Regions from separate parts of the Cellulomonas sp. P4_B5_2 genome, predicted to be linked through region 1. Evidence: predicted binding sites of a transcription regulator. Region 1 holds the regulator's gene; the other holds the start of a gene.
The links. The regulator HspR, encoded in region 1, represses chaperone genes until heat shock. The targets are predictions, from matches to a motif close to AAGTTGAGTCNNNNNGACTCAACTT.
Positions count from the first base shown of each region.

Region 2: a site for HspR is predicted at 1,381-1,405, ahead of clpB (ATP-dependent chaperone ClpB). Genes of this name have one in related genera too.

Region 1 is NZ_JBFUHU010000034.1:12,015-19,966, forward strand. It holds gene AC1DUQ_RS04045 (cold-shock protein) at 1-368, shown strand, start outside; gene AC1DUQ_RS04050 (dihydrofolate reductase family protein) at 432-998, opposite strand; gene AC1DUQ_RS04055 (SGNH/GDSL hydrolase family protein) at 1,054-1,887, opposite strand; gene dnaK (molecular chaperone DnaK) at 2,101-3,966, shown strand; gene grpE (nucleotide exchange factor GrpE) at 3,963-4,523, shown strand; partial or broken gene AC1DUQ_RS04070 (DnaJ C-terminal domain-containing protein) at 4,535-5,500, shown strand; gene AC1DUQ_RS04075 (heat shock protein transcriptional repressor HspR) at 5,503-5,925, shown strand; gene AC1DUQ_RS04080 (aminotransferase class V-fold PLP-dependent enzyme) at 6,211-7,389, shown strand; gene AC1DUQ_RS04085 (ATP-binding cassette domain-containing protein) at 7,506-7,952, shown strand, end outside.
Region 2 is NZ_JBFUHU010000003.1:169-6,698, reverse strand. It holds gene clpB (ATP-dependent chaperone ClpB) at 1-1,336, opposite strand, end outside; gene AC1DUQ_RS00325 (alpha/beta hydrolase) at 1,448-2,383, shown strand; gene AC1DUQ_RS00320 (ion channel protein) at 2,355-3,623, opposite strand; gene AC1DUQ_RS00315 (cation diffusion facilitator family transporter) at 3,625-4,620, opposite strand; gene AC1DUQ_RS00310 (VOC family protein) at 4,724-5,506, shown strand; gene trmB (tRNA (guanosine(46)-N7)-methyltransferase TrmB) at 5,518-6,258, shown strand; partial or broken gene AC1DUQ_RS00300 (LysR substrate-binding domain-containing protein) at 6,255-6,530, shown strand, end outside.

The DNA of each region.
Region 1 (7,952 bases):
CGCTGCCGTCGGGGGTGACCGAGCTGTCCGAGGGCGATCGCGTGACCTTCGACGTCGGCACGAGCGAGAAGGGGCTCCAGGCCCGCAACATCCGGCTCGTGGGGAGCGCCCCCGCGGCGCCGGCACGCGCACGGTCCGGCCCCCCGAGGGAGTCCGGCGGCCCTGTGCGCGGCGGCGAGGGCGTCGTCGCGCGCTACGACGCGGAGCGCGGGTTCGGCTTCATCACCCCGGATGCCGGGGGTGCTGACCTCTTCGTGCACGTGTCGGTCGTGCGGGGCGCCGAAGGGCTGGAGGAGGGCGATCGGGTCCGGTTCCAGGTGCGCCAGAGTGACCGGGGACCGCAGGCAGACGGCGTCGAACGGGTCTAGGCGACGCCTCGCCCGGCGCCGCGGTGAACCCTCAGACGTACGTCGTGCGGGCCGCCACTGGTGTCAGATGGCGCTTCGCACCGCGTGGCGCACGTAGATCACGCCGTTGCCGAACCGTCGGTGATCCAGCAGCTCCAGGTCGAGCCGTACCCCTCGCGGCAGCGCCGGCTTGCCGCCGCCCACGAGCACCGGGCACAGAAGGAGCACGCACTCGTCGACGAGCCCGTGCCGGAACGCCTCAGCCCCGAGCGTCGCGCCGCCGATGCTCAGGTCCGAGCCCGACTCCTCCTTGAGCCGTCGTACCGCCTCGGGATCGAACTGCCGCTCGATCCTCGTGCGCGCCGTCGACACCGCGTCGAGCGTCGTGGAGTAGACGACCTTGTCGGCGTCACGCCAGATCCCCGCGTACTCGCGGACGACGGCCGGTTCGTTCGCCAACCAGTCGTCGTCCTCCCAGACGCGCATCGTCTCGTACATGCGGCGGCCGTAGAGCGACGTGCCGATGTGCCGCTCGTGCTCGTTCCAGAACGCGTGCACCGCTTCGTCGGGTACCGACCAGTCGAAGGAGCCGTTCTCGTCCTCGAGGTAGCCGTCGAGCGAGGTGTTGGCTGCGTAGATCAGCTTGCCCATGGAGGCCTCCGGCCGGACGTGGACCTCGTCGTCGACCTGCGAGACGACGATCGCCTCACCGGTCGTGCCTGCCGCAGCCCGGCTTGACCGGACCCAGCGCCGAGTTCACGGCGGCCGTGTAGGCCTCGTAGCCAGCGGCTGTCGGGTGGAAGGCTCCCGGGTCCGACGGCCCGAGGATCCACGGATCCGGCGAGTTCGCTCCGTGGCCGTCGAATCTCTTGCGAACGTCCACGAACTGGAAACCGGCGCGGTCGGCGGCGGCAGCGATCACCGCGTCGAGGGTGTCCGCAGCGGCGTTGAGGGTGCTGAGCTCCGCCGACGAGGCGGCGAGGTAGGCGCCGTACTCGGGGGAGAACAGCCGCGGATAGCCGGTCACCACGACGTGGGCGTTGGGGGCGGCCGCGGCGACCCCGGCGTACACCGTGTCGAGCAGGGCCGGCAACAGGCTCGTGGTCCGTGCGTCGACGACGGCGACCGCGCCGGTGCACAGGGCGTCGGTGCCGCCGAGGCAGGCGGCGACCGCACTCGACCAGCCGATGTCGTTGCCGCCGACGGTCAACGTCACCAGGTCCGTGTCGGCATCCAGCGCGGCGAGCTGGCCGCCGGTGACCAGCGAGGTCGTGGTCGCGCCCGCGCAGGCGACGAAGTCGTCGAGTCGCAGGCGTTGGCGCCCGTCGAGCTGCACGGCGTAGGCACTCTGCGAGCGGCCGCACTCGGCGTAGGGCGGGACGCCGTACCCGGAGGCGTACGAGTCACCGAGGGCGTCGTAGACGACGCGCGACGCGGCGGTGGGCGCAGCGCTGGCGACGGAGCCGGCTGAGCCGACGAGGGCGAGCGCCGCGAGCACGGCGAGGACGGCGGACCGCGCTGTGCGCAACGAGCGCTTCATCACTGCACCGTAGCCACATCGCCGGACGCGTGCCGGTCGAGCGGCTCCCGCTGCCGCCGGGGGAATGCGACGCGCACTCGCAAGGTTGAGCCCAACAGACTCAAGTTCGACCCACCCGAGTTTGCGCCGAGCCCCAACCCGACGCAGACTTGAGCCAGCCGGACTCAAGAGCGAGACGACACACCCCAGTACGACACGAAAGAAGGCACACACATGGCACGAGCAGTCGGCATCGACCTCGGCACCACCAACTCGGTGGTCGCAGTCCTCGAGGGCGGCGAGCCCACGGTCATCGCCAACGCCGAGGGGTCGCGCACGACGCCGTCGGTGGTCGCGTTCTCCAAGACGGGTGAGGTGCTGGTCGGCGAGATCGCCAAGCGCCAGGCCGTCACCAACGTCGAGCGCACGATCTCGTCCGTCAAGCGGCACATGGGCACGGACTGGTCGCAGGCGATCGATGACAAGAAGTACACCGCGCAGGAGATCAGCGCGCGGGTGCTCTCCAAGCTCAAGCGTGACGCGGAGGCCTACCTGGGCGAGCCCGTCACCGACGCGGTCATCACGGTCCCGGCGTACTTCAACGACGCCGAGCGCCAGGCCACCAAGGACGCCGGCGCCATCGCGGGCCTCAACGTCCTGCGCATCATCAACGAGCCCACCGCGGCCGCCCTGGCCTACGGCCTGGAGCGCGGCAAGGAGGACGAGCTCATCCTCGTCTTCGACCTCGGTGGCGGCACGTTCGACGTGTCCCTCCTCGAGGTGGGCAAGGACGACGACGGCTTCTCGACGATCGAGGTCCGCGCGACCTCCGGCGACAACCGGCTCGGCGGCGACGACTGGGACAACCGGATCGTCGACTTCCTGGTCTCCGAGGTGAAGAACTCCACGGGCGTCGACCTGGCCAAGGACAAGATCGCCGTGCAGCGTCTGCGCGAGGCGGCGGAGCAGGCCAAGAAGGAGCTCTCGTCCGCGACGAGCACCAACATCTCGCTGCAGTACCTGTCCATGAGCGAGAACGGCCCGGTCCACCTGGACACCAAGCTCACGCGTGCGCAGTTCCAGCAGATGACGCAGGACCTGCTCGACCGCACCAAGGAGCCGTTCCGGTCCGTCATCCGTGACGCCGGAATCCAGCTGTCCGCGATCGACCACATCGTGCTCGTCGGCGGCTCCACCCGTATGCCGGCCGTCAGCGAGGTCGTCAAGGAGCTGACCGGCGGCAAGGAGCCCAACAAGGGCGTCAACCCGGACGAGGTCGTCGCCGTCGGTGCCGCTCTGCAGGCCGGCGTCATGAAGGGCGACCGCAAGGACGTCCTGCTCATCGACGTCACCCCGCTGAGCCTCGGCATCGAGACCAAGGGCGGCGTGATGACCAAGCTCATCGAGCGCAACACGGCCATCCCGACCAAGCGCTCGGAGATCTTCTCGACGGCCGAGGACAACCAGCCGTCCGTGCTGATCCAGGTGTTCCAGGGCGAGCGTGAGTTCGCGCGGGACAACAAGCCGCTCGGCACGTTCGAGCTGACCGGGATCGCGCCCGCGCCGCGTGGTGTGCCGCAGATCGAGGTCACGTTCGACATCGACGCCAACGGCATCGTGCACGTGTCCGCCAAGGACCGCGGCACCAACAAGGAGCAGTCGATGACGATCACCGGCGGCTCGGCCCTCCCCAAGGAGGACATCGAGCGCATGGTGCGCGAGGCCGAGGAGCACGCCGCCGAGGACAAGGCGCGTCGCGAGGAGGCCGAGACCCGCAACTCCGCCGAGCAGCTCGTCTACTCGACCGAGAAGCTGCTGGTCGACAACGCCGACAAGCTGCCCGACGACGTCAAGACCGAGGTCCAGGCCGCGGTCGGCGAGCTCAAGACGGCGCTGGCGGGCACGGACATCGACGCGGTCAAGGCCAAGCACTCGGCCCTGCTCGCGGCGAGCCAGAAGATCGGCGAGGCGATCTACTCCGCCGAGAACATGGCGGGCGCTGCGCCGGCCGACGAGCAGCCTGCGGCTGACACGTCGTCCGACGAGGACGTCGTGGACGCCGAGATCGTCGACGACGAGGACGAGGCGGCATCGAAGTGACGTCCGGGACCGAGGACGCCGACGGCGACCTGACGCCCGAGGAGCAGATCCTCGCCGACGCGGAGTCCATCGCGGCCTCCGCCGAGGAGGAGGTCGTCCTCGAGGGTCTCGTCGAGGCGGAGAAGCTCGCCGCCGAGCGTCTGGACGAGCTCCAGCGCTCCAAGGCGGCGTACTACAACCTCGAGCAGCAGTACTCCGGGTTCGTGAAGCGGTCGAAGGCCGACGCCCTCGCCGCCCACGACCGCGGCGTGCACGAGATCGTCGAGGCGCTGATCCCGGTGCTGGACGACATCGAGCTGGCTCGCCAGCACGGTGACCTCACCGGACCGTTCCTGCCCATCGCGGAGAAGCTCGACGCGACCCTCGGTCGCTTCGGGGTGACCCGCTACGGCGCGGTCGGCGAGCCGTTCGACCCCGCGATCCACGAGGCGCTCATGCACTCGCACGCCCCGGACGTCTCGGAGTCGACCGTGCAGATGGTGCTCCAGCCGGGGTACCGCACGCCCGACCGGATCATCCGGGCGGCCCGCGTCGCGGTCGTGGACCCCGAGGCGTAGAACACGGGTAGCGGGGGGGACAGGATTGGCTCGAGAAGGACTTCTACTCCGTCCTCGGCGTGCCCAAGGATGCCGACGCCGCCACCATCAAGAAGGCGTACCGCAAGCTCGCGCGCCAGATGCACCCGGACCACAACCCGGGCGACGCCAAGGCTGAGGCCCGGTTCAAGGACGTCGGCGAGGCCTACGCGGTCCTGTCCGACACCGAGCAGCGCGGCCAGTACGACCAGCTGCGCGCCATGGCGGGCGGCCCGCGGTTCACGTCGGGCGGTCGCGGCGGCGCGGGGTTCGAGGACGTCTTCGGTGGCATGTTCGGCGGTCAGCAGGGCGGCGGTCGCGTCCGCTACACCAACGCCCCCGGTGGTGCGTCGGGGTTCGAGGACATCCTCGGCGGGCTGTTCGGCAACGCGGGTGGCGGGTTCGCCCCCGGCCCGCAGCAGGGTGCCGACCTGGCCACCAGCGCGACGCTCCCGTTCCGGCAGGCCGTGGAGGGATCGACCGTCTCGCTCGTGGTCGAGGGCCGGACCGTGAACGCCCGCATCCCCGCCGGCGTCCGCGACGGCCAGAAGATCCGGCTGCGTGGCAAGGGCCGACCCGGTGACCGTGGCGCCCCCGCGGGCGACCTGGTGATCACCGTGCGCGTCACACCGCACCCCGTCTTCTCCCTCGACGGCGACAACCTGCGCATCACCGTGCCCGTGGCCTTCGACGAGGCCGCCCTGGGCGCGACGATCGAGGTGCCGACGCTCGACGGGTCCACCGTCCGCGTCCGCGTGCCCGAGGGCACCCCGTCCGGGCGTGTCCTGCGCGTCAAGGGCAAGGGTGTCCCCGGCACCAAGGGCGACCTGCTGACCACCGTCCAGGTCGTCGTGCCCCAGCGGCTCAACGCCGCCGCCCGCGAGGCCGTCCAGGCGTTCGGCATCGCGACGTCCGGTGAGGACGTGCGCGCGGACCTGCTCGCCGCGGCGAAGAAGTAGCCATGGCCGGCGAGGACGCCAAGGTGTACGTCATCTCGGTCGCCGCCGAGCTGGCCGGCATGCACCCGCAGACCCTGCGCCAGTACGACCGCCTCGGCCTGGTCAGCCCCAGCCGCGCGAGCGGCCGCGGCCGCCGGTACTCCCTGCGGGACATCGCGACCCTGCGCGAGGTGCAACGGCTGTCGCAGGACGAGGGCGTCAACCTGGCGGGGATCAAGCGGATCMTCGAGCTCGAGGCGGAGCTCGAGGGGCTGAAGCGGCAGATCGAGTACCTGCGCGCGTTCGTCGACCCCGGCCGCCGCGTCTTCACGGCGGACCCGCGCGGCGACGTGGTCGCGGTCAACCGCACGGCCAACCGCCTCCGCCGCCCGACGACGACGACCGACCGCGCAGCAGTAGTCCTCTGGCGCCCCAGCTCCCGCTGACCCCCACCGCAACGTCCGCACTCGATGGGCCTGGAGCCCACACGAGCGCGGACGTCCCGCACCACCACCCAGCAACGTCCGCACTCGAGCGCCCTGGAGCCTCCTCGAGTGCGGACGTCCGCGCATCCGGTTGCGGGAGCGCTCGAATCTGCGGACCCCAGCTCTCGACGCCCGCAGCGTCCGCGCGTTCGGTCGTCCAGGCACTCGAATCTGCGGACGTCCGAGGAGCCACGTCGTCGCGGGTGGCCATAGGGCACCGCGGGTCGGCTGCCTACACTCGGCGCCGTGACGATCGATCTCGGCATTGACCTCGACCGCGCCCGCCGTGACACGCCCGGCGTCGAGCACGTCGCCCACCTCAACAACGCCGGCGGAGCCCTGCGCCCCCGCGTTGTGACGGACACGGTGGTCGCGCACCTGCGGCGCGAGGCGGAGATCGGTCCGTACGAGGCGGAGGCCGAGTCGGAGGACCGCGTCGCGGCGGTGTACGGCTCGGTCGCGCGGCTGATCCACGCGCAGCCCGACGAGATCGCCCTGGTGCAGAGCGCGACCGCCGCCTGGAACGTGGCGTTCTCGTCGCTGCCGCTCACGCAGGGCCAGCGGATCCTCACGGCGCGCACGGAGTACATCAGCAACGCGATCGCCCTGCTCCAGGCGTGCGAGCGCACGGGCGCCACGCTCGAGATCATCGAGGACGACGAGCACGGGCAGGTGGACCTGGACCAGCTGGAGCGCCGGCTCGACGACGACGTCGCCCTCGTCGCCCTGACGCACATCCCGACCGGGGGAGGTGTCGTGAACCCGGCGGTGGAGGTCGGCGCTCTCACGCGCAAGGCAGGCGTCCCGTTCCTGCTCGACGCGTGCCAGTCGGTCGGCCAGCTCGACGTCGACGTGACCGCCCTCGGCTGCGACCTGCTCGCCGCGACCGGCCGCAAGTTCCTGCGCGGCCCCCGCGGCACCGGCTTCCTCTACGCCTCCCGTGCGATCACCGAGCGGCTGGTCCCGCCCGTCCTCGGCCTCGGCGCGGCCACCTGGTCGTCGCCGACGACCTGGGAGGTGGTCCCGGGCGCCCTGCGGTTCGAGACGTGGGAGCGGTCGATCGCCGACAACCTCGGCCTCGGCGCGGCGGCGGACTACGCGCTCGCGATCGGGCTGCCCGCGATCGAGGAGCGGGTCACCGCGCTCGCGGCACGCCTCCGCGAAGAGCTCGCCCAGACCCTCGGAGTCACCGTGCGTGACAAGGGGGTGCGGCGGTCCGGCATCGTCACCTTCACGGTCGACGGGATGCGTGCCGATGACGTCCGCGCCCGCGTCGCCGCCGCCGGTGTGAACGTGAGCGTCACGCGCATCTCGTCGGCCCAGCTGGACTACGGCGTCCGGGGACTGACGGAGGTCGTCCGCGCGAGCCCGCACTACTACACGTCCGACGACGAGCTCGACCGCCTGCTCGCGGCACTGCGCTGACCCGGACGTCCGAGCATCTGGTCGCTCCAGCGCTCACTTCCTCGGACGTCCCACCGACATGGAGCGTGTCAGCGCCGTGTCGGGGCCCTGTCAGCGGGCTCCTCCAGCCTGGAGCCATGACACACGACCTGGTGATCGAGGCAGAAGGCCTCGTCAAGCACTTCGGTGAGACGAAGGCGCTCCAAGGCGTCGACCTCGCCGTCTCTCGCGGCACCGTCCTCGGCGTGCTCGGCCCCAACGGCGCCGGCAAGACGACTGCGGTCCGCATCCTGTCCACCCTCCTCGTCCCGGACGCCGGCCACGCCCGCATCGGCGGCTTCGACGTGGTCAAGGACGCCGAGCGCGTCCGCCAGTCGATCGGCCTCACGGGCCAGTACGCCTCCGTCGACGAAGACCTGTCCGGCCGGCAGAACCTCGTCCTGTTCGGCACGCTGCTCGATCTGGGAAGGGTCGGCGCCCGCGCCCGCGCCGCCGAGCTGCTCGAGTGGTTCGACCTGACCGCCGCGGCGGACCGGCCCGCCAAGACCTACTCGGGTGGCATGCGTCGCCGCCTCGACCTCGCG
Region 2 (6,530 bases), on a different contig from region 1:
GCAGGCGCTGCAGCCGGTCCGCCGAGGCGGGGTCGTCGGACTCGCTGAGCACGACCTCCTCCATCTCGAGCCGGGTCACGGCGCGCTGCAGCTCGTCGATCTCGATCGGCGACGAGTCCAGCTCCATTCGCAGGCGGGACGCGGCCTCGTCGACCAGGTCGATGGCCTTGTCGGGGAGCTGGCGGCCGGTGATGTAGCGGTCGGAGAGGGCGGCCGCGGCGACCAGGGCGGAGTCGGCGATGGTGACCTTGTGGTGCGCTTCGTACCGCTCCTTGAGCCCGCGCAGGATGGCGACGGTGTCCTCCACCGAGGGCTCGCCGACGAACACCTGCTGGAACCGCCGCTCCAGCGCGGGGTCCTTCTCGATGCGCTCGCGGTACTCGTCGAGCGTGGTGGCACCGACCAGGCGCAGCTCGCCGCGGGCCAGCATGGGCTTGAGCATGTTGCCCGCGTCCATGGCGCCCTCGGAGCCGGCACCCGCACCGACGACCGTGTGCAGCTCGTCGATGAACGTGATCACCTCGCCGTTCGAGCCGGTGYTCTCCGCCAGCACGGCCTTGAGCCGCTCCTCGAACTCGCCGCGGTACTTGGCGCCGGCCACCATGGCGGCCAGGTCGAGCGCCACGAGCTTCTTGCCGCGGAGCGACTCGGGCACGTCACCGGCGACGATGCGCTGGGCGAGCCCCTCGACGACGGCGGTCTTGCCGACGCCGGGCTCGCCGATGAGGACGGGGTTGTTCTTGGTGCGGCGCGACAGCACCTGCACGACGCGGCGGATCTCGGCGTCGCGGCCGATCACCGGGTCGAGCTTGCCGTCACGGGCGCGCTGGGTCAGGTCCATGCCGTACTGCTCGAGCGCCTTGTACGTGCCCTCGGGGTTGGGCGTCGTGACCCGCGCCGAACCGCGGACCGCGGGCAGCGCTGCCGCGAGCGCGTCCCGGGACGCGCCCTGCGCGCGCAGGGCTTCGGCCACACCGGACTGGCCGGTGGCGAGGCCGAGCAGCAGGTGCTCGGTGGAGATGTAGTCGTCGCCGAGCGAGCGCGCCTCGGAGGACGCCGCCTCCAGCGCGGTCGACGTGGCGCGCGATGCCGAGGGCTGCGCGACGGTGGAGCCGCTGCTGGACGGGAGGTTCACCAGCATGGCCCGGACGGCCCGGCCGAGCGCACCGCGGTCCGCGCCGACGGCGTCGAGCAGGCCGTTGGCGACGCCGCCCTCCTGCTGCAGGAGCGCGTTCAGCACGTGTGCGGGCTCGAGCTGCGGGTTGCCGGCGGCCGATGCCTGCTGGATGGCGTCGCCCAGGGCCTCCTGGGACCGGGTGGTGAACTTGTCGTCCACGTGACCTCCTTGTGTGTCGAGTCTGCTCTTCGCAACCGCGGCCAGAGTTGAGTCTATTCCGCTCAAGTCTGGAAGCCACCTCGGCAGGTTCGCTCGTGCGACGATCACGCCATGACCGACGACGTGCTCGGGCCCGGCTGGACTGCTCAGACGCTGCCGCTGCGGCCCGACGGCCGCACCCCCGATCCCGTCGCCACCCTCGTCCACCGCACCGGATCACCCAGCCGACGCGCCCTGCTCTACGTGCACGGGTTCGTCGACTACTTCTTCCACACGCACGTCGGTGACGCGCTCGCGGCCCACGGCTACGACGTCTACGCGCTCGACCTGCGCGACTTCGGGCGCTCGATCCGCGACGGTCGGCCGCCCAACCACGTCACCGACCTGGGCGCGTACGCCGAGGAGATCGACGCCGCCGTCCGGATCATCCGCGCCGACCACGACGAGGTCGTCCTGCTGGGTCACTCGATGGGCGGGCTGGTCACGTCCCTGTGGGCGGACGCCCGCCGGGGCGAGCACCTCATCGACGCGCTAGTGCTCAACAGCCCGTGGCTCGACCTGCGCGGCTCGTGGTTCGAGCGCACGGTGTTCACCGCCGTGCTCGACGGCGTCGGCAGGGTCGCCCCGGACGTCGTCGTCGGCAAGATCGGTCCGTTCTACGGGCGCGCCCTGCACGAGGGCACCGGCGGGGAGTGGTCGTACGACCTCGCGTGGAAGCCTCACGACGGCTTCCCGGCCCGCGCCGGGTTCGCCCGGACCATCCGGCGCGGCCACGCGCGCGTCGCCCGCGGCCTGGACATCGACGTGCCGGTCCTCGTCCTGGCCTCCGACGCCTCCGGCCCCGACGACGTCTGGCACGACGCCCTGCTGACCACGGACTCGGTGCTGGACGTCGCGGACATGAAGCGGCTAGCACCCAACCTCGGCCCGGACGTCACCTACGTCGAGATCCCCGGCGGCACCCACGACCTGGCGCTGTCCCCCAGGCCCACCCGCGACACGTACGTCGCCGAGGTGCTCAGGTTCCTGGACGCGCGTCTGGGCTGACCGGGTCCATCAGCGGCGGGCGGTTGGTGACCACCAGCCACGCTGCGAGCGTGGCGAGCACCAACCCGACCAGCAGCGACACCTGCGGCACCACCGCGACCGCCATGAACAGGCTCAGCCAGCCGTTGCGGGTGGCGGCGACGACGATGCCGACCACGGCCGCCCCGACCGCGAGCGCCAGGGGCACCGCGTCCCACGCGGAGTGCACGGCGAACCCGAGCGCGACGCCGACGAACAGCGCGGGGAAGATGCGTCCGCCACGGAAGCCGGACGTGGCGGCGACCAGCAGCGCGGCCAGCTTGATGCCGGCCAGGGCCAGGAAGCCGAGTGCGGTCGTGGTGGCAGCCAGGCCGGGCAGCTCCTGCATCTGCGACAGCCCCTTGAACAGGGTCACCTCGCCGCCGAGCGCGCCGAGCAGGCCCAGCAGCAGACCCCCGGCCGTGAGCATGAGGACCGGGTGGCCGATCCGCAGGAACAGGCGGTGCATCGGCACGAAGAGGTACACGGCGACCAGGCCGACCGCGGCGGCGCCGACGGCGATGACGATCGCGTAGCCGAGGTCCTCCAGGCCGCCGTAGGTGTACGCGGGGACGTCGACGGACAGGTCCAGGTCCTCCAGCTGCAGCATGGTGAGCGCCCCGGCGGTCGCCGCGACCAGAGGAGCGAACAGCCGGTCCCACAGCGGGATGCGGCGGTCGCCCGCATCCAGCTCCGAGAGCAGCAGCGCGGCCGCGACGGGCGTGCCGAACATCGCGCCGATCGTGCCGGACACCGCGATGGCCAGCCACATGGTGGTCTTGACCTTCGGCAGGAAGCGCAGCCCGAGAGCCACCGCCAGTCCCACGTTGATCCCGATGATCGGGTTCTCCGGCCCGAGGCTCACCCCGCCCGCGAGCATGAGGACCAGGGCGAGCGCCAGCCCCGGCAGCACCCGCAGGCCCAGAGGCGCGGCGACCAGCTCCTGCGTGGCCGGGTCCGGACCCGCGTGCCCCGGCACGTAGCGGATGACGAGCCCGATGAGCAGACCGATCGCGGTGAGCACCCCGATGATCCAGAGCGCGGAGTTGGAGTCCACGCCGAGCGCCGCGCTCAGGTCGTCCCAGATCCAGCCCTCGAGCAGCTTGGCCAGCCAGCTGAGCGCGAAGAGCGTGAGCGCGCAGCCGATCCCGACGACCGCCGCGGGCACGGCGAGCCGCAGCAGGCTCAGGACCGGCACCCGGAACTCCTGCTCGGTCGCCATGTCAGAGGCCCGCGTCCTGGGGCTCGGACAGGGAGAGCGTCGCGCCGACCACCGCGGGCGTCGCCGAGATCCGCCGCTCCAGCGACGCGAGCACGTGCGACGCGTCGTCCTCGGCCATGTTGCCCGCCAGGTCGACGGCACCCACCAGGTAGATCTGCCGCGCGCCGACGAACTCGAGCCGGAGCTCGGTGACCCGGTCGACCTCGGGGAGCTCCAGCAGCGCCCGGACGGCCGCGGCCTGCAGGCTCGGGTCCACCGCCTGGCCGACGAGGAACCGCCGGTTGCGGTCGATGAGCACCACCGCGACCACGGCCAGCAGCACCCCGACGAGGATCGAGCCCACCGCGTCCGGGACAGGCGAGCCCGTCACCTGGTGCAGCGCGATGCCGACGAAGGCGATGAGGATGCCGACGAGCGCCGCCGCGTCCTCGAAGAACACCGCCCGCACGGTCGGGTCCGACGTCTCGAGCACGTGCTCGAGCACGTCCCGGTCCTGCCGGGCGGCGGCACGCTTCACCTGCCGTGACGCCTGCACGAACGAGATCCCCTCCAGCACCGCCGAGACCGCCAGCACCACGTACGCGATGACGAAGTCGCTGGCCGGCTCCGGGTGGATCAGCTCCTGGATGCCGTGCGTGATCGACACCCCGGCGCCCACCGCGAACAGCCCGATCGCCGCGAACAGCGACCACACGTACACCTCGCGGCCGTAGCCGAGCGGGTGCGTCGGGTCCGGGGGCCGTGCGGCGCGCCGCTGCGCGATGAGCAGGAACACCTCGTTCCCGGCGTCGGCCCACGAGTGCGCGGCCTCCGCGAGCATCGACGCCGCCCCCGTCATCACGGCGGCCACCGTCTTGGCGACGGCGATGAGCAGGTTGGCCCCGAACGCGACGACGACGGTCAGCGTGCTCTCGCCGTGGGACTCCTCCGTCGACCCCGCGGCGGACACCACGGCGACGGGCGGTTCCCTGGGGTCGCCCGCGGCGAAGGGTGCCATGAGACGTGACTAGCACAGGCACCGGGTGATGTCTCCCCCCACAGAGCGCGTTCTGGCTGGTCGCCCGGGTGCGGCCAGCGCGGCGGGGGTGTTGGGTGAGCGCATGACGACCCACCGCGAGGCATGGCCCACCGGCACCCCGGCGTGGGCCGACATCACGGTGCCGGACGTCGCCGCCGCACGCGCCTTCTACGGTCCGCTGTTCGGCTGGGAGTTCGAGGTCGGCGGTCCCGAGGTCGGCTCGTACACGCAGGCGTTCACCGACGGGCGCCGCGTCGTCGGCTTCGGCGAGCCCATGAACGAGGAGCCCGCGCCCCCGCCCGCCTGGTGCGTCTACCTCGCCACCCAGGACCTCCCCGCGACCGCCGCCGCCATCGCCGAGGCCGGCGGAAAGCAGGTCGTGCCGCCGATGCCGATCCTGGACCTCGGCAGCATGGGCATCTTCGTCGACACCGCAGGGGCCGTGTTCGGGGTCTGGCAGCCCGGCTCGCACACCGGCTGGGACGTGGTCGAGGAGCCCGGCTCGGTGGTCTGGTCCGAGGTCATGGTGCACGACCAGCCCGCCGCGGCCGCGTTCTACGAGCGGGTGTTCGCCTACGACGTCGAGGACCTGAGCGCGCCCGGCTTCACCTATGCGTCGGTGTCCGTCGGCGGCGCACCCGGGGCCGGCGTGGGCGGCTACGGCGCCCAGGCCGGGGCCGACGCGCCCGCCGCGTGGACCCTGTACTTCGGCGTGACCGACACCGACGCGTCGGCCGCGCGTGTCACCGAGCTGGGCGGCACGGTGGTCAGCCCGCCGACGGACTCCGCGTTCGGGCGGATGGCTATCGTGGCCGGGCCGTTCGGCGAGGTCTTCGCGCTGATGGGGCCGACGGCCGACGCCTAGGCTGGACCCTCGTGACCCTCCCGTCCGACGCGTTCCGGCACGTGGCGTCGCGGCCGCACGAGCCGCTGCGCACGTTCCACCCGCGTCGCGCTCCCCTGGGCCCCGAGCGCGAGGACGCCCTGCGGCACCTGTGGCCGCGGCTCGGGTTCTCGGTGCACGACGCGGGCTCGCCGATGCCAGTGGCGCCCGACGGCTCCCTGGACACGGTCGCGCTCTTCGGGCGGTCGGCTCCGGTGGTGCTGGAGATCGGGTCGGGCATGGGCGAGACGACGACCGCGATGGCCGCCGCCGATCCCGCGCGGGACTACCTGGCGGTCGAGGCGCACCTGCCCGGCGTCGCGAACCTCCTCGGCCTGGTCGACCGCGCGGGGCTCACCAACGTCCGGGTGGCCCACGGCGACGCGCTGGACCTCGTGCGGACCGCCGTAGCCGAGGAGTCGCTCGACGCCGTGCACGTGTTCTTCCCCGACCCGTGGCCCAAGGCCCGCCACCACAAGCGCCGCCTGGTGCAGCCGTCGCACGTCGCGCTCCTGCGGTCGCGGCTGCGGCTCGGCGGCACCCTGCACTGCGCCACCGACTGGGCCGAGTACGCCGACGCGATGCTCGCCGTGCTCGCGGCCGACCCGTCCCTCGAGAACACCGTGGACGCGTTCGTCCCGCGTCCGCCGCACCGGCCGGTCACCAAGTTCGAGCAGCGCGGCCTCGACCTGGGCCACGAGGTCCACGACCTGGTGTTCCGGAGGATCCGATGACGTTCCGCATCCTGCTCGTCCCCGGCGTCAACCCCGACCGCTGGCTGCGCGTCTGGCAGGAGCGGCTGACGGACGTCCCGGTCGAGCTGGTGCACGCGCAGCCCGACGAGGCCGTGACCGTCCTGCGATCGGGCCGTGCCGACGTGGCCCTGGTCCGGCTGCCCGTGACCGATGACGACCTGTCGACCATCCCGCTGTACACCGAGTCCACGGTCGTCGTGGTGCCCAAGGACCACGTGTTCAGCGTGGTCGAGGAGATCGACGCAGCGGAC